Regions from separate parts of the Fictibacillus sp. WQ 8-8 genome, predicted to be linked through region 4. Evidence: predicted binding sites of a transcription regulator. Region 4 holds the regulator's gene; each other region holds the start of a gene.

Region 1 (3,218 bases), on a different contig from region 4:
GCCATAGGCTTAGATAGGCTACTTTTGTAAATTGGTTATTACAGTACAGAGGATCAACTAAAGCACTGCTTCATTTCTATATTTTCGGGTGCTTTACTTGAAAAAATATTTCAACTGTTAAGCACACAGGAATCTAATAAAAGAAAGCAACCTGTTGTGGTTGCTTTCTAATTATTATTCTTGATTGTCTGCTGTTTTTGATTCTATGTTAGATCTGTCAATTGACTTTGTATATTTTTCTTTGTTGCCAGATTGGTCTGCATCTGTTCGTGTATTCCATATACTATATTTAAATGTATTTTCAATTGATTCATCCAATAATCTTTCCCGATTAGGGTCTTCATTAATATCTGTATCCATTTCCATTTCTTGTTTAAATATGCCGTATGTATCATCTTCTTTATTTTGATTACTATGTTGGACTGGTTTAGTTCGATTATCTTTTTGATGTGTCATAATAATCTCCTTCTGTAACAAGTATTTTAATTTAGTATGAACAATTGATCCAATATAATCCAATAAAGGGCAGGTCATTCAGGAAATTAGAAAGGGAAAAGGCGTTTCTAACAGGTGGAATGCATTTATTTCTATTTTGATCGATATCTATTCACCACAAACAACACAAAAAATGCAAATGTGATCCTTGCCGCCAAATTGCCCGAGCATAAACTCTTGCACAATCGTTTTTAGAAAATTAAGGTTTAATAGGTACACTTATGGTTTCACTTTGTTCTGAAGAAAAAATAAGAAAGACATTTGAATCAATTGTCTTGAATGGAGCTTGGAAGACGTAAAATAAGAACCAAAAAGGAAAGCTCAAGAGCGATCCTTTCTTGTAAAATTGGTTTCAAAATGTGTCTTATGTCTTATGTATTCTACATACAATCTCTTTTCGGTATCAGTTAGGACATAATCTTTTGAATTACTCCATGTATGATTTAGGACCTCATCTGGTTGACTTTGTTTAAAGTTAAAAATCTTTTCATCCTGAAGAGCTTTTTTTGTTTCTTTGTCTCCATTAATCAACCTTTAATCACCTCCAATTTACAATTAATTGAAAATTTCGACTTGAGTGGACAAATTCCTGCAAATGATATCCATCATTTGTAAATTATTTTCAGTGTTAACCGAACGTATATTCGCATATAATGAAAGTAGGAAGGTGATGAATATGCTTCGTGACCGCGGAAAGATGAAATGGCAAGGAATGTTCATGCCAGAACGTGTGAAAAGCTTGCGAGAATTTGATTGGGACAACAAAAAGAAAACGAAACCTGAACTGGATGAGCAGCAACTAGAGATTATGGAGGAAACAATCTGCGAGGCAATGGCTGAGAATTTGGATTTGTGCTTTACTTATTTTAGAGATGGGGATTTTCATTTGCTGATCGAAAGGTCCATTATTCAGTTGGACCGGATAGTGTGGGATATCGTCTGCCTGAAAAAAGCTTAATTTTTGGAGGAGATACCTTAACCACTACGGATGTAGCCGTCGCTCTTGGTAAGGTAAATTTAGGTGATTCCTCCAAGGTTGCTCATCTTGATAAGGAACTTTTAAATAAAGTTTATCTTAAGATGGTAGATCTTGTAGAAGAAGCCATTGATAGGATGAAAACAAGTGCAGCACCTGTACCCGTCATACTTGTTGGAGGCGGCAGCATTTTACTACCAGAAGAATTAAAAGGTGCATCTGAAGTTATTCGTCCGCAGCATTCCGGTGTTGCAAATGCTATCGGTGCGGCTATCGCACAGGTCAGCGGACAAATTGAAAAGGTTTATGCTTTAGATGGTGTTGGAAGAGAAAAAGCTTTGGAAATGGCCAAAGAAAAAGCGAAGTCTGAAGCGACAAATGCTGGTGCGGATCCAGAAACTCTCGTTATTGTTGATGTGGAAGATGTTCCGCTTGCATACATGCCTGGCAATGCGACTCGAATTCGTGTGAAAGCTGCCGGGGATTTAGCGAAAGAGGAAGTCAATGAGTGGGTCTGAGCCTTGCCAGTCGTGCTCGACTGACTCTTAACCTAGTATGTGCAAAACACCTCCCTCAATGCTATTTAGTGGAGGTGTTTTTCTTGTGGAAAAAAGTCGAGTTGAAGAGTGGTTTCCAGATTTTTTATCAACAATAAGGATTATTAAGTTTACGGGCAGGATAATTGGACTCATTAATGTAAATGGAGAATGTTATTTGAATGAAAGAAAAAAAGCTTGAAAACGAAAAACAGAAGGGTTCGTAAGAACGCCTTCTGTTAAATTATATCCGGCCTTGACAAAGGGATAACTTTTTATATTGGTTATCAATATATAAAGAATTGCAAAAGTGGGTATTATACAATGAAGTATTTATCGACTTTCTTCCGGTAACTTTGTATCCATTTATGTTGTCTTTTAACTACTTCATTTACTTTGACTTCATTGATGAACTTTTCAAACTGGGGCCTATCGTATCTATCTGTATATCGTTCTTTTAGATATTCCACGGTCCCAGCATTAAATTTTATAGTATCAAACACGCCCTCGAAGTCTTCATCCTCTTTTGGAACACCTACTATCTTTTTATGGATAGAGAACAATGGTGCCGTTGACTCTACCACTACCAAAATCGCATTTTCAAAATCAATTTTGGCCGTTTTCTTTTGACCCTTTCCATCTTGGAATTCTGGTTTTAATACATTTAATCCGTTTAGGTCAAATTCATGATGTAGGGGCACCTTTAAACAGAAGTCATATTTTATGTCTGATAGTTCTGTTCCTTTTACATGAGCAGACCTTTTAATGTCGAAAATTAGAAAGTGCTGCTTGTTAAACTCAACAATGTTCACCCAACGATTTTTTAAAACGCTAAGAATATTAATAAGTTCTAATTTCGTTAGTTCTAAATTGAGACTTGTAGAGTCTTTCTTTATTTCTTCCTTTTTTTGAAATAACATATCCCACACCTCCGTGTGCACATTGTATCATTCCTAACCCCTATTTAAAGGAGTAATATATAGGTATATTCCCAGTTACCGGTTATTCTTCAAGATGAAGGTTTAGAGAAAAATTTGTTTTGAAATTTATTATCGCACATTAAAGTGTCATATACTTAAAGACTACAAGCAACTTGAGCTGAATATAATTATTAAGAAACATATATAGAGGTGACTTCGTTTTGGAATGGAAACCTGACCGGTTATTATATATAATTCTTTTTTATGTAATGCTTAGTGGTTCTTTCATGC
Region 2 (3,218 bases), on a different contig from region 4:
TTTTCATCGTCCTCTTTTTTATCTTCTTTCTTTTTGTTTTCAAAAAGGACCTTGCGCCATCCTTCCTGTACGATGACTTTTCCTTTTGACATGAATTCATCCCGCTCATTTACTTTTGTAACGATTGTAGTGGTATCCATAATCGCCTTATCATAGTGGGCAGCAATCACGCTCCTCACAATCAGATCGTATATGTTCCGCTCATCTCGGCTTAACTTTACAGGATTAGCCACGTTTTCCGTTGGAATGATGGCATAGTGATCAGATACTTTCGCAGCATTTACAAAACGCGGATTCCCTATGAGAGATCGCTTGGGTGAAGGAAGCAGATGTTTATATTCCTCAAGGTCACCCAGCTGCTTCAATATGCCCGGCATCATTTTCGCCTCTTCTTCAGTGATATACGGGCTATCCGATCTTGGATAACTGACCACTTTTTTTAAATAGAGATCACTTGTAATGTTCAGTGTTCTTTCCGGGGAGTACTTATACACTTGATTCGCTTTAGCTTGGAGAGCAGAAAGATTAAACAGCATCGGCGGATGGAATTCTTTTCTCTCCTTTTTTATGCTTTCCACGGAACTAGACTGATTTTCAGTCCGCTTTTTTATGTCCTCTGCCAGATCTTTCGTTTTGAGGCGGCTGCTGTTTTTATCATGCCATTTTCCGCTGTACTTCTTTCCATTCACATCAAATGAACCGATCACTTCAAAGAAAGGTTCCGGCTTAAACTTCTCGATCTCATGTTCGCGTTTAACAACTAGCGCGACTGTCGGTGTCATGACTCTTCCTGTCGGAAATGTCTCTCTAATTCCTTTTTTCTGCATTAAAAGTGTGTAGGCTCTCGTCGTATTCAACCCGACAAGCCAGTCGGCACAGGCTCTGGAATAGGCTTCAAAAAAGACCGGGAGTGTTTCCTGGCCTTCTTTCAGGTTTTTGAATCCATCCAAGACTGCTTTTTTTGTTAATGATGAGATCCATAAGCGCTTTACCGGTTTTCTGCAGTTCATATTGAGGAGAAGAGATTTGTAGATAAGTTCTCCTTCACGACCCGCATCGGTCGCACCGATGATTTCAGTAACTCCGGGTTCAAAAGCCAGCTTTTTAATCGTTTGAAATTGATCCCATTTAGAGGGAGAAACTTTATACCTGAAACGGTCCGGCATCATCGGCAGCGTTTCAAGTTTCCATTTTTCCCATTCCGGTTTATAGTCCTTGGGCGGCACCAGTTCCAGAAGATGGCCGACACACCATGTTAAATAGGCTCCTTCAGGAAAAAATTCCTGAGGAGGAATCTCATAATATCTTTTTAGTTTCTTAACCTTAGAAAAAGGCCCTGCAAGAGCTTGGGCCTGTGATGGTTTTTCAGCGATAATAAGTTTCATGGTTCACTCCTTGAAGCAGACATATATTCGTCATTATGCTTCATTTAATCCATAGATTCGAACATTTGTACTCTTTTTTATTATACCATTTTACTTTCATGAATAAAATGTTCTTACAGACTCGTCTCCCTGCTCTGTGCAAAAAGGTTCTGCTCTTCATACAAATAAAAAATGTAATCGGTAGACACACCTGCCCCGTCCATCTGTCTGAGCATGGCGGTAAGATTTCCTCTATGGTAGGTTCCATGATTGACAACATGCAGAATAAAATCCTGCAGCGGCGCCTTAGCTTCCCCGAATTTCGGATGCGAAATCGTGATCACCTGAAGTGGATCTTCTATCCCGTTTAAATACAGCTTATAGCTGCTGGATACTTCCATAAATAATTTCTCAATTTCAATCAATGATACGCCTTCCAGCCTCTTATTCCATTCATTCAGCGAGTGGATCGTTTCTTCGTATGTTCTTCCAGAAATCGTCCATAGCCAGATCAGATCCGTTTTCAGCATGTGGACCAATGTATCCATCAAGCTTGGAAACACACTTTTTATTTCTTGCTTCATCCGTTCTTCTGGCAGCTTCTTTAATTGTTCAAACCATTTCTTGTTGGCCCAGAGATGATAGTCCATCCATTTTGATGCTTGATTTTCCATATATTAAATCTCCTTTTATCATGGATTATTTTCATAGTAGTCCTTCGATATGACAATGAGATCTTCCTGCAACCCTGCCCTTTCTTCTTAAAACAAGGAAAATCTCTTCGGAAAGAAGAATAATCTAAATAAGGACACTACAGCTTGGAGGAACAACTCATGGCAGAGAAACAGACACAAAAGAGAATCCGATTACGAGAATTACGAAAAACCGACTGGAAGGATGTACATGCGTACGCTTCTCAGGAGAGCACATGCCGCTTTCAGCCGTGGGGCCCAAATGCCGAGGAAGATACGCTGGAATTCATATGCCAGGTTATAAAAGATACAAAGCATAACCCCAGGTCTCGCTATGCTTTTGCGATCATTGAAGAAAAAGATGAAAAACTGATCGGAGTGGCAGAACTGAACATCAGGGATTTCACTAACAAAATCGGAGAGATCGGCTATGTCATCCATCCAGATTATTGGGGCCGAGGCTACGCAACCGAGGCGGGCGGACTTCTCCTCCACTTGGGTTATACCGTGCTGCGTCTTCATCGAATCTATGCAACGTGCCACCCTGACAATGAAGGGTCAGCAAGAGTTCTCGAAAAATTAGGAATGACAAAAGAAGGTGTACTGAGAGAAGATCTAAAGATGGGAAGTGGATGGCGGAACTCGCTGCTCTTCAGTATTTTGGAGCATGAATGGACGGGTATGCCATAACGTTATGTGGTGTGTTCTTGAATAAACTCCTTTATCTCATACTCTCACTTGTACTGATCATACTGTTTTCAGCCCTGTGAGAAAGTGCAGCACCTAAAGTGCCTCTTACTGAAAATGCCAAAATCGCCCGGGATTATTTAAAAGAAAAAAAGTATAAACTTGTGCAATACTGAAGCTTTTGTCATAAGAATCATCCGCTGGACCATTGAAAAGACAGCGGAAATCAATTAGATGGCAAAACGAGAGTAAACGTCTTTATCATTGGAGGAAAAGTGGCTGGCGGCTCTTCTTTACCATCCATTCCAAAAGATAACGCATTGGCGGGCGGATACTGGTCACTGGATGGCAGAACAGACTAAAAAACCAGCAAGAAAATTTTCACATGCTGGTTTTTTGTTTTATGCAATTGTTATGGTTGCTTCGAGCTCCACTTCGACATTTCCTTGTATGGCTCTTGTGATCATGCATGAAG
Region 3 (3,218 bases), on a different contig from region 4:
GCCAATTCGTCCAGTTCACGGGAAGTTATGAAGAAGCCGTGTATGTTAAAAAAGGAGATAAGACAGCCGACGGAAAAAGCCTGCTCGGCCTTATCGCATTATCCATACAGCCAGGGCAAGAAATCGAAATTTCAAGCGAAGCGAATCTTGACTCCCTGCAGAGAAAATTATTGGCCTCTGATCTGTTTGCTGAGGCCGAATAAGGGGCTGTCCAAGAAGTCTGGTAGCTGTTGATCTCCGCTCCAGGCTGCTCGCTTTCCGCGGGGCGTGGGTGAGCCTCTTGGCGCAAGCGCCTGCGGGAGTCTCACCTGTCACGCTAGTCCCGCAGGAGTCTCGCACCTTGCACTCCAATCAACTTTTCATTGAAGATTTTTCACGTCAAAGGAGCTGCCTGAAGGTCAATTTTCGACTTTCAGGACAGCCCCTTTTTTTATTTGTCTTTAAACATCCATCTCTATCCCTATGATGGCATCGAGAGAAACATCCTGTTTCTTTCCTTCATCATTCATTATTCTGAGCAGACGGCGATGAGGGTCATAGTAATGGATGAGGCCCAGTATTGCTTTTTCACCAAGGGGTTTACGGCAAAGGACGGCTACTTTCCTTGCCTCTTCCATCGCAAAAAAGATCTGCTGGTTCATTTCCTCCAACTGCTGTTCATCAAGCTCAGTGTTCTCAAGCCACGCCTCTTCCCGCTCCCAGTCCCTTAACTGCTTTACGTGCTCAGGCAGCATCATTGCCGTCCATTTGATGCTTCCGCGGTCTTTGATCATTAGAGACCCTCCATTCTGGTTTTACGCTTTATGCCCGCCTAAAAGGGTGCTGCGGTGCAGAGCCGTTCCTCCGCTCGTATAGGAAACGGCCCGGAGAAGAGCATTGGAGCCGTATTTCCTGCGGATATCGTCCATCACGTATCCAAGCTTTCGCTTTTTAGGATGCTCAAGTGTAAAGATGCTGAGCTGCGTTTCGTTATCTTCACATACATTGGATAGAGCAATGGTGATTTTACGGACCGTCTTTCCTTCATAAAAGGTATGAAAGAGTTCCAGGCACACCTGGTAGATCTCCATCGTAATGTTAGTCGGTTCAGCTACGGTCTTTGAACGGTAAAAACCCCCGCCCCATTCTTCTTTGCTGTAGCCGATTCCCAGACTGACCGTTCTTCCTGCTTTTTTCGCTGTTCTGGCCCGCCTTGCCACTTCTTCGCACATTTCTAAAATAACATGCTGAACCTCTTTCGGATCGGTATAATCACGAAGGAGGATCTGGCTTTTTCCATAGCTGATCTGGCCTTGCATGATGGGAGCCCCCACCTCCGAGAGATCCACTCCCCACGCATGATAATAAAGCTGATTTCCCATCACGCCGAATTTTTTTTCCAAGAGCTCCAGCGGATAATGGGCAAGATCGCCTACGGTTGTAATGCCCATCAGATTAAGCGTCCGTTCCACACGGGAACCGATGCCCCACATCTTGCTCAAGGGAGAAAGTTTCCATAGCTTCTCCGGAATGTCCTCATACGTCCATTCTTCCACGCCTTTCTTCTTCGCATCCAAATCCAGACAGAGCTTAGACATCAGCATGTTCGGCCCGATTCCGATGGCGCAGGGCAGACCGAACTCTTCTTTTATGGCAATCCGGATGGCCTCGGCCAGCTGCACCGGCCCTCCCCACAGGCGTTCTGTCCCGTCTGCCTGAATAAAACTTTCATCCACACTGTAAGTATGAATGGCCTCTTTTGGAACAAACCGATTGAGCAGGCGCGTGATCTCCATGGAACGCTGTAGAAAAAAAGCCATTTGGGCATCCACGATGTGAATACGGCTGTCTTTTGGAATCTCAAACAGCCGGCTTCCGGTTCTTATTCCAAAATCTCTTTTCAGACAAGGAGAAGCAGCCAGGACCACACTTCCCTGCCTCTCTGTATTCCCTACTACAGCAAGGTAACAGGTCAGCGGGTCCAGCCCTAAGCGCACAGCCGCACAGCTGGCATAAAAACTTTTCATGTCCATGCACAGAATTGAACGATTTTGAATCATAGAATAATCGATCAACTTCCTTCACCCCTCCAAAAGCAAACGTTCGTTCTCATTTATTATGTATACCCATTTTAACCGAATATATGTTCTCTTCTCAATGGAAATTTTTTCAGGGGGCTTTCCGGCTTAAAAAATCCATTGACCGGCAGGCATTCGTAGGCTACATTGTTGGGAGAGGAAAGGAAGTGCAGAATGGAAAATCAGCTGCTGCGCAAATGGCTGGAAAAGGCTTTGCTGGATTATTTTTACGAGAAAGAGGCCATCCCTTATACTGAAAAGGATTATGCTCTCCTGCAGGAACGAATAAAAAAAGAACTGCAAACCGAAGAGGCAGAAGATCCTTATTTGACGGTTCAAGATGTCGTATACAGCTTTATTACAAAAGAATAAGCAAACCCCCGATAAGCGAGGCTTATAAGGGGTTTGCTTGCTTTATATGCTATTCTTAACTGGAGTTTTTTCAAAGAAATGCTCCCACGCTTCATGAATTCCGCCTGCACAATGCTTTTGCGCACGGAAAATCATAGGGTGGTCTGGCAGCTGTTTTAATTCCTTTTGGCAGTTTCCGACAACGACAGCCGGATATCCAAGTGTAATCATATCACGGTCATTGCCGGAATCGCCGGCAACTAATACATTTGCTTTCTCCCAGCCTTTTTCCCGAAGCAGAAAGGATAGCGCCTCTCCCTTCCCTGCATTTGGCGGAAGAATGTCTACATCTCTTCCGGAACTGAAAATCAGCTTGTGCGGCACCGAACTGCCGCTCAGCTTTTGTTTCACTTCCTCAACCGCCTCATCGCTTTCTGCAAAATAGGAAAGCCGATGCACGGATGGAATCGATTGAGGCGTTAAGCCGCTGCAGGATTGAACGATGCGAGAAATTTCAGCGGGATTCCACTTTTCTTCCAATGTTTTTTTCCAGCGCTCATGAAGCTCTGGATCATTCAAGTCATACATTTCCGTACCAACATCCGAAATGAGAATGGAAGGCATCGGAAGCTCTTCCTCTTTGATCAGCTCCATGGTAGAAGCATAGTGTCTTCCTGTAACATAAACGAGCTGCACATTGTAGGGACGTTCTTTATAATAATCAAACAGCAAAGAAGTCAGTTCCTTCTCTCCCACCAAGGTTCCGTCTAGATCAGTAGCTAAAAGATGTGTAACGTTTTCTCGTTTCAC
Region 4 (3,218 bases):
TAAATACTCCTTATACCTGCGGTGAACTGTCGCTTTTGATGCTTCATATCCAAAACCCCTTAGCGTAACGGCAATTTCTGCAAACGTAAGATCCATTCCTCTAAGCCGGATGATTTCATCAACCGGAAGCACCTTCCGGTCTCTTCCTCCATGATGGATGTTCTTTAAATTCTTTTGTGGTTTATAGCCTTTTTGAACAGCCTTCCTCATTCCTCTTTTTATCTTTAAGTTATGTAGCTTGCGCTGATATTCCTCTACAACGGCAACGATTTCAAGCACCATAGACTCCGCTTCGGAAAGATGGTATTCCCCTTGGCTGCTGTAGGTATAAACTTTAATGCTCCTCTTCTGTAGTTCGTGAAGAAGAACGATCTTGGCGTTCCCCCTGCCTAAGCGGGTATCATCCGTTACAAGAAGAACATCAAATTCTTCGTTTTGGGCCCGCTCGATTACCTCAAACAAACCATCCCGTTCCAGGCTGTATCCGCTTTCTCTATCTTTTATAACAGAGACAATGCCGAACCCATGGCTCACTGCCAGCTGTCTCAATTCATCTTCCTGCCGGGATAAAGAGGATGTCTGCTCTTCCTTTTCGGTGCTTACTCTGCAATAAATGATCGATCTCAATTGTGCCTCACCTGTCTTCTTCTGCCTTGATCGGTATCGTTAATTTCTGTCCTGGGGTAATGGTTCCTGCCTGTATTCCGTTATTCTTTTCAACCCAGTTGACAAATTCCCAATTTGAACCTTTGTCCTTCGTATATTCTTCGGCGATCTCCCAAAGTGAATCACCTTTATTAACGGTAATCTCCATATATTCTCTGGATCCTTCTGCGTGAGACTGATAAGCGAACATAATAAAACCTGCTGCAACAATAGATAATAGCATAAATACCGGTGAAAATCCCTTCATCGTATATCTCCCCTTTGCGAATATGTGTTCTTATTAATTTTCATTATAATAGGAACACCTGTTCTTTACAAGGGTTTTCTTCGAACTTATGTTTGTATATCTTGTTCCTGCATGCTATACTTTTTTCAAGAGTATTCAGTGAATGAGGTGTAATCATGACAAAATTATCCAGAAGACAAATCGATATCCTGGATTTTATTAAGGAAGAAGTAAACGCGAAAGGCTATCCACCATCAGTCAGGGAAATCGGTGAAGCAGTTGGACTGGCTTCAAGCTCAACCGTACACGGCCATTTATCCAGGCTTGAGAAAAAGGGACTGATCAGGCGTGATCCTACCAAACCCAGGGCCATTGAAGTGCTCGGCCTCGAATCAGATCAGATCATAAACAGAACGCGATCAGTTAATGTACCGATCATCGGTAAAGTTACCGCGGGTTCACCGATTACAGCAATCGAAAACGTTGATGAATATTTTTCATTGCCAGAACACGTTGTAGGAGACGATAATGTTTTTATGTTAACTGTAGAAGGAGACAGTATGATAGAAGCTGGCATCTACGACAGGGACCTCGTGGTCGTCAAGCAGCAGCCAACAGCTGAAAACGGTGACATCATTGTGGCCATGACAGAAGAAAATGAAGCGACTGTAAAACGCTTTTTTAAAGAAAAAGACCACATTCGCCTGCAGCCGGAAAACGCCGCTTTATCTCCAATTTTGCTGCAAAACGTGACCATCCTTGGTAAAGTAATCGGTGTATATCGAACACTTCAATAAAGAAAAGCAAAAAACAGCGACCCCGCAAACATGGCTGGGTCGCTGTTTTAGTTATAAGGATAATATTAATTATGAAAGTTTGTACCGTCCGTCGTTGCTTCCATAATGCCCGCACGAATCACAAAGTCTCCAAAGTGCTCGCCTTCTTCGCGTTCTTTCGCAAATCTAGGGAACAGCATCTTCAATTCTTTTAAAATCTCTTCCTCCCCTATGTTTTCACGATACATTTTGCTCAATCGGCTGCCGTCAAACGCTGCACCCAAATACATGTTATATTTTCCTGGGGCTTTACCGATAAACCCAATTTCACCTAGCGCATGGCGGGCACATCCATTGGGGCAACCCGTCATCCGAACGGTAATCTCTTCGTTTCTCAAGCCGTTTTCTTCAGCTATGTTATCGATCTTGTTCATTAGCACCGGAAGATAGCGTTCTGCCTCCGCCATGGCTAGACCGCAAGTAGGAAGGGCCACACAAGCCATGGAATTGCGCCGGATCGCAGAAACTTTTTGGCTGTCGAGCATTCCATACTGTTCCAACAACTCTGTAATCTCTTGTTTCTTCTCTCTCGTAATATTGGCAATTATAAGGTTCTGGTTGGCGGTCAAACGGAATTCCCCTGTATGGACCTTTGCGATTTCCCTTAAACCGGTCATCAGCTTGTAGTTCTCAAGATCCGCGATACGGCCGCCTTCAACAAACAGAGTAAAATGCCAATTCTCCTGCACACCCTGTACCCAGCCATACCGGTCTCCATTATCTTCAAAAGAAAAGTCTTTCGCTTCATCCAGACTCCAGCCTAAACGGTTTTCCAGCTCTTCTTTAACGGTTTGAAGACCTAACCGGTCGACTGTATATTTAAAGCGGGCGTTCTTACGCTGTGAACGGTTTCCATAATCTCTCTGAATGGTAATGACTTTTTCAGCCACCTCAAGAATCTGGTCCGGTATGCAAAAACCAATCACTTTTGACAGCTGCGGATAGGTTGCTTTATCTCCATGTGACATTCCCATGCCTCCACCAATGGACACATTAAATCCAATTAGCCTCCCATCTTCTACTACGGCGATTAAACCGAGGTCCTGTGAAAAGACATCAATGTCATTGGAAGGTGGAACTGCAATGCCGATTTTAAATTTACGCGGCAAGTAAAGCGGTCCGTACATCGGTTCAACTTCTTCTGTTTCTGGAGTGCCTGCTACTTTTTCCTCATCCAGCCAAACCTCGTGGTACGCTCTCGTTCTTGGCAAGAGATAGTCACTGAGTTTTTTGGACCATTCATACACATCAGAATGAACTTCTGATTGATAAGGATTGGAGATGCACATCACATTACGGTTTACGTCACCGCAAGCTGCAATCGTATCGAGCATTGATGCATGGATCTCCTGAATGGTACTTTTCATGTTCCATTTTAAAATGCCGTGCATTTGAAACGTCTGGCGTGTGGTTAATTTTAATGTTCCATTACCATACTGGTTGCCCAGCTGATCCAAAACCAGCCATTGAGAAGGCGTCACCACTCCCCC

The links. The regulator LexA, encoded in region 4, represses DNA repair genes until DNA is damaged. The targets are predictions, from matches to a motif close to CGAACATATGTTCG.
Region 1: a site for LexA is predicted at 1,129-1,142, ahead of M1K46_RS20940 (YolD-like family protein). Genes of this name have one in related genera too.
Region 2: a site for LexA is predicted at 1,402-1,415, ahead of M1K46_RS06350 (type IA DNA topoisomerase). Genes of this name have one in related genera too.
Region 3: a site for LexA is predicted at 2,116-2,129, ahead of M1K46_RS10695 (DNA polymerase thumb domain-containing protein). Genes of this name have one in related genera too.

What each region holds. Positions count from the first base shown of each region.
Region 1 is NZ_JAMXKG010000014.1:29-3,246, forward strand. It holds gene M1K46_RS20935 (hypothetical protein) at 175-456, opposite strand; gene M1K46_RS20940 (YolD-like family protein) at 1,166-1,453, shown strand; partial or broken gene M1K46_RS20945 (hydantoinase/oxoprolinase family protein) at 1,402-1,989, shown strand; gene M1K46_RS20950 (hypothetical protein) at 2,325-2,927, opposite strand.
Region 2 is NZ_JAMXKG010000003.1:200,500-203,717, reverse strand. It holds gene M1K46_RS06350 (type IA DNA topoisomerase) at 1-1,385, opposite strand, end outside; gene M1K46_RS06345 (DinB family protein) at 1,499-2,038, opposite strand; gene M1K46_RS06340 (GNAT family N-acetyltransferase) at 2,198-2,746, shown strand; gene M1K46_RS06335 (OsmC family protein) at 3,145-3,218, opposite strand, start outside.
Region 3 is NZ_JAMXKG010000004.1:228,305-231,522, forward strand. It holds gene M1K46_RS10685 (HPr family phosphocarrier protein) at 1-203, shown strand, start outside; gene M1K46_RS10690 (YolD-like family protein) at 441-773, opposite strand; gene M1K46_RS10695 (DNA polymerase thumb domain-containing protein) at 795-2,054, opposite strand; gene M1K46_RS10700 (YqzH family protein) at 2,232-2,429, shown strand; gene M1K46_RS10705 (HAD-IIB family hydrolase) at 2,472-3,218, opposite strand; gene M1K46_RS10710 (glycosyltransferase) at 3,181-3,218, opposite strand, start outside.
Region 4 is NZ_JAMXKG010000007.1:5,159-8,376, reverse strand. It holds gene M1K46_RS16100 (YneB family resolvase-like protein) at 1-627, opposite strand, end outside; gene yneA (cell division suppressor protein YneA) at 635-913, opposite strand; gene lexA (transcriptional repressor LexA) at 1,069-1,689, shown strand; gene cysI (assimilatory sulfite reductase (NADPH) hemoprotein subunit) at 1,755-3,218, opposite strand, start outside.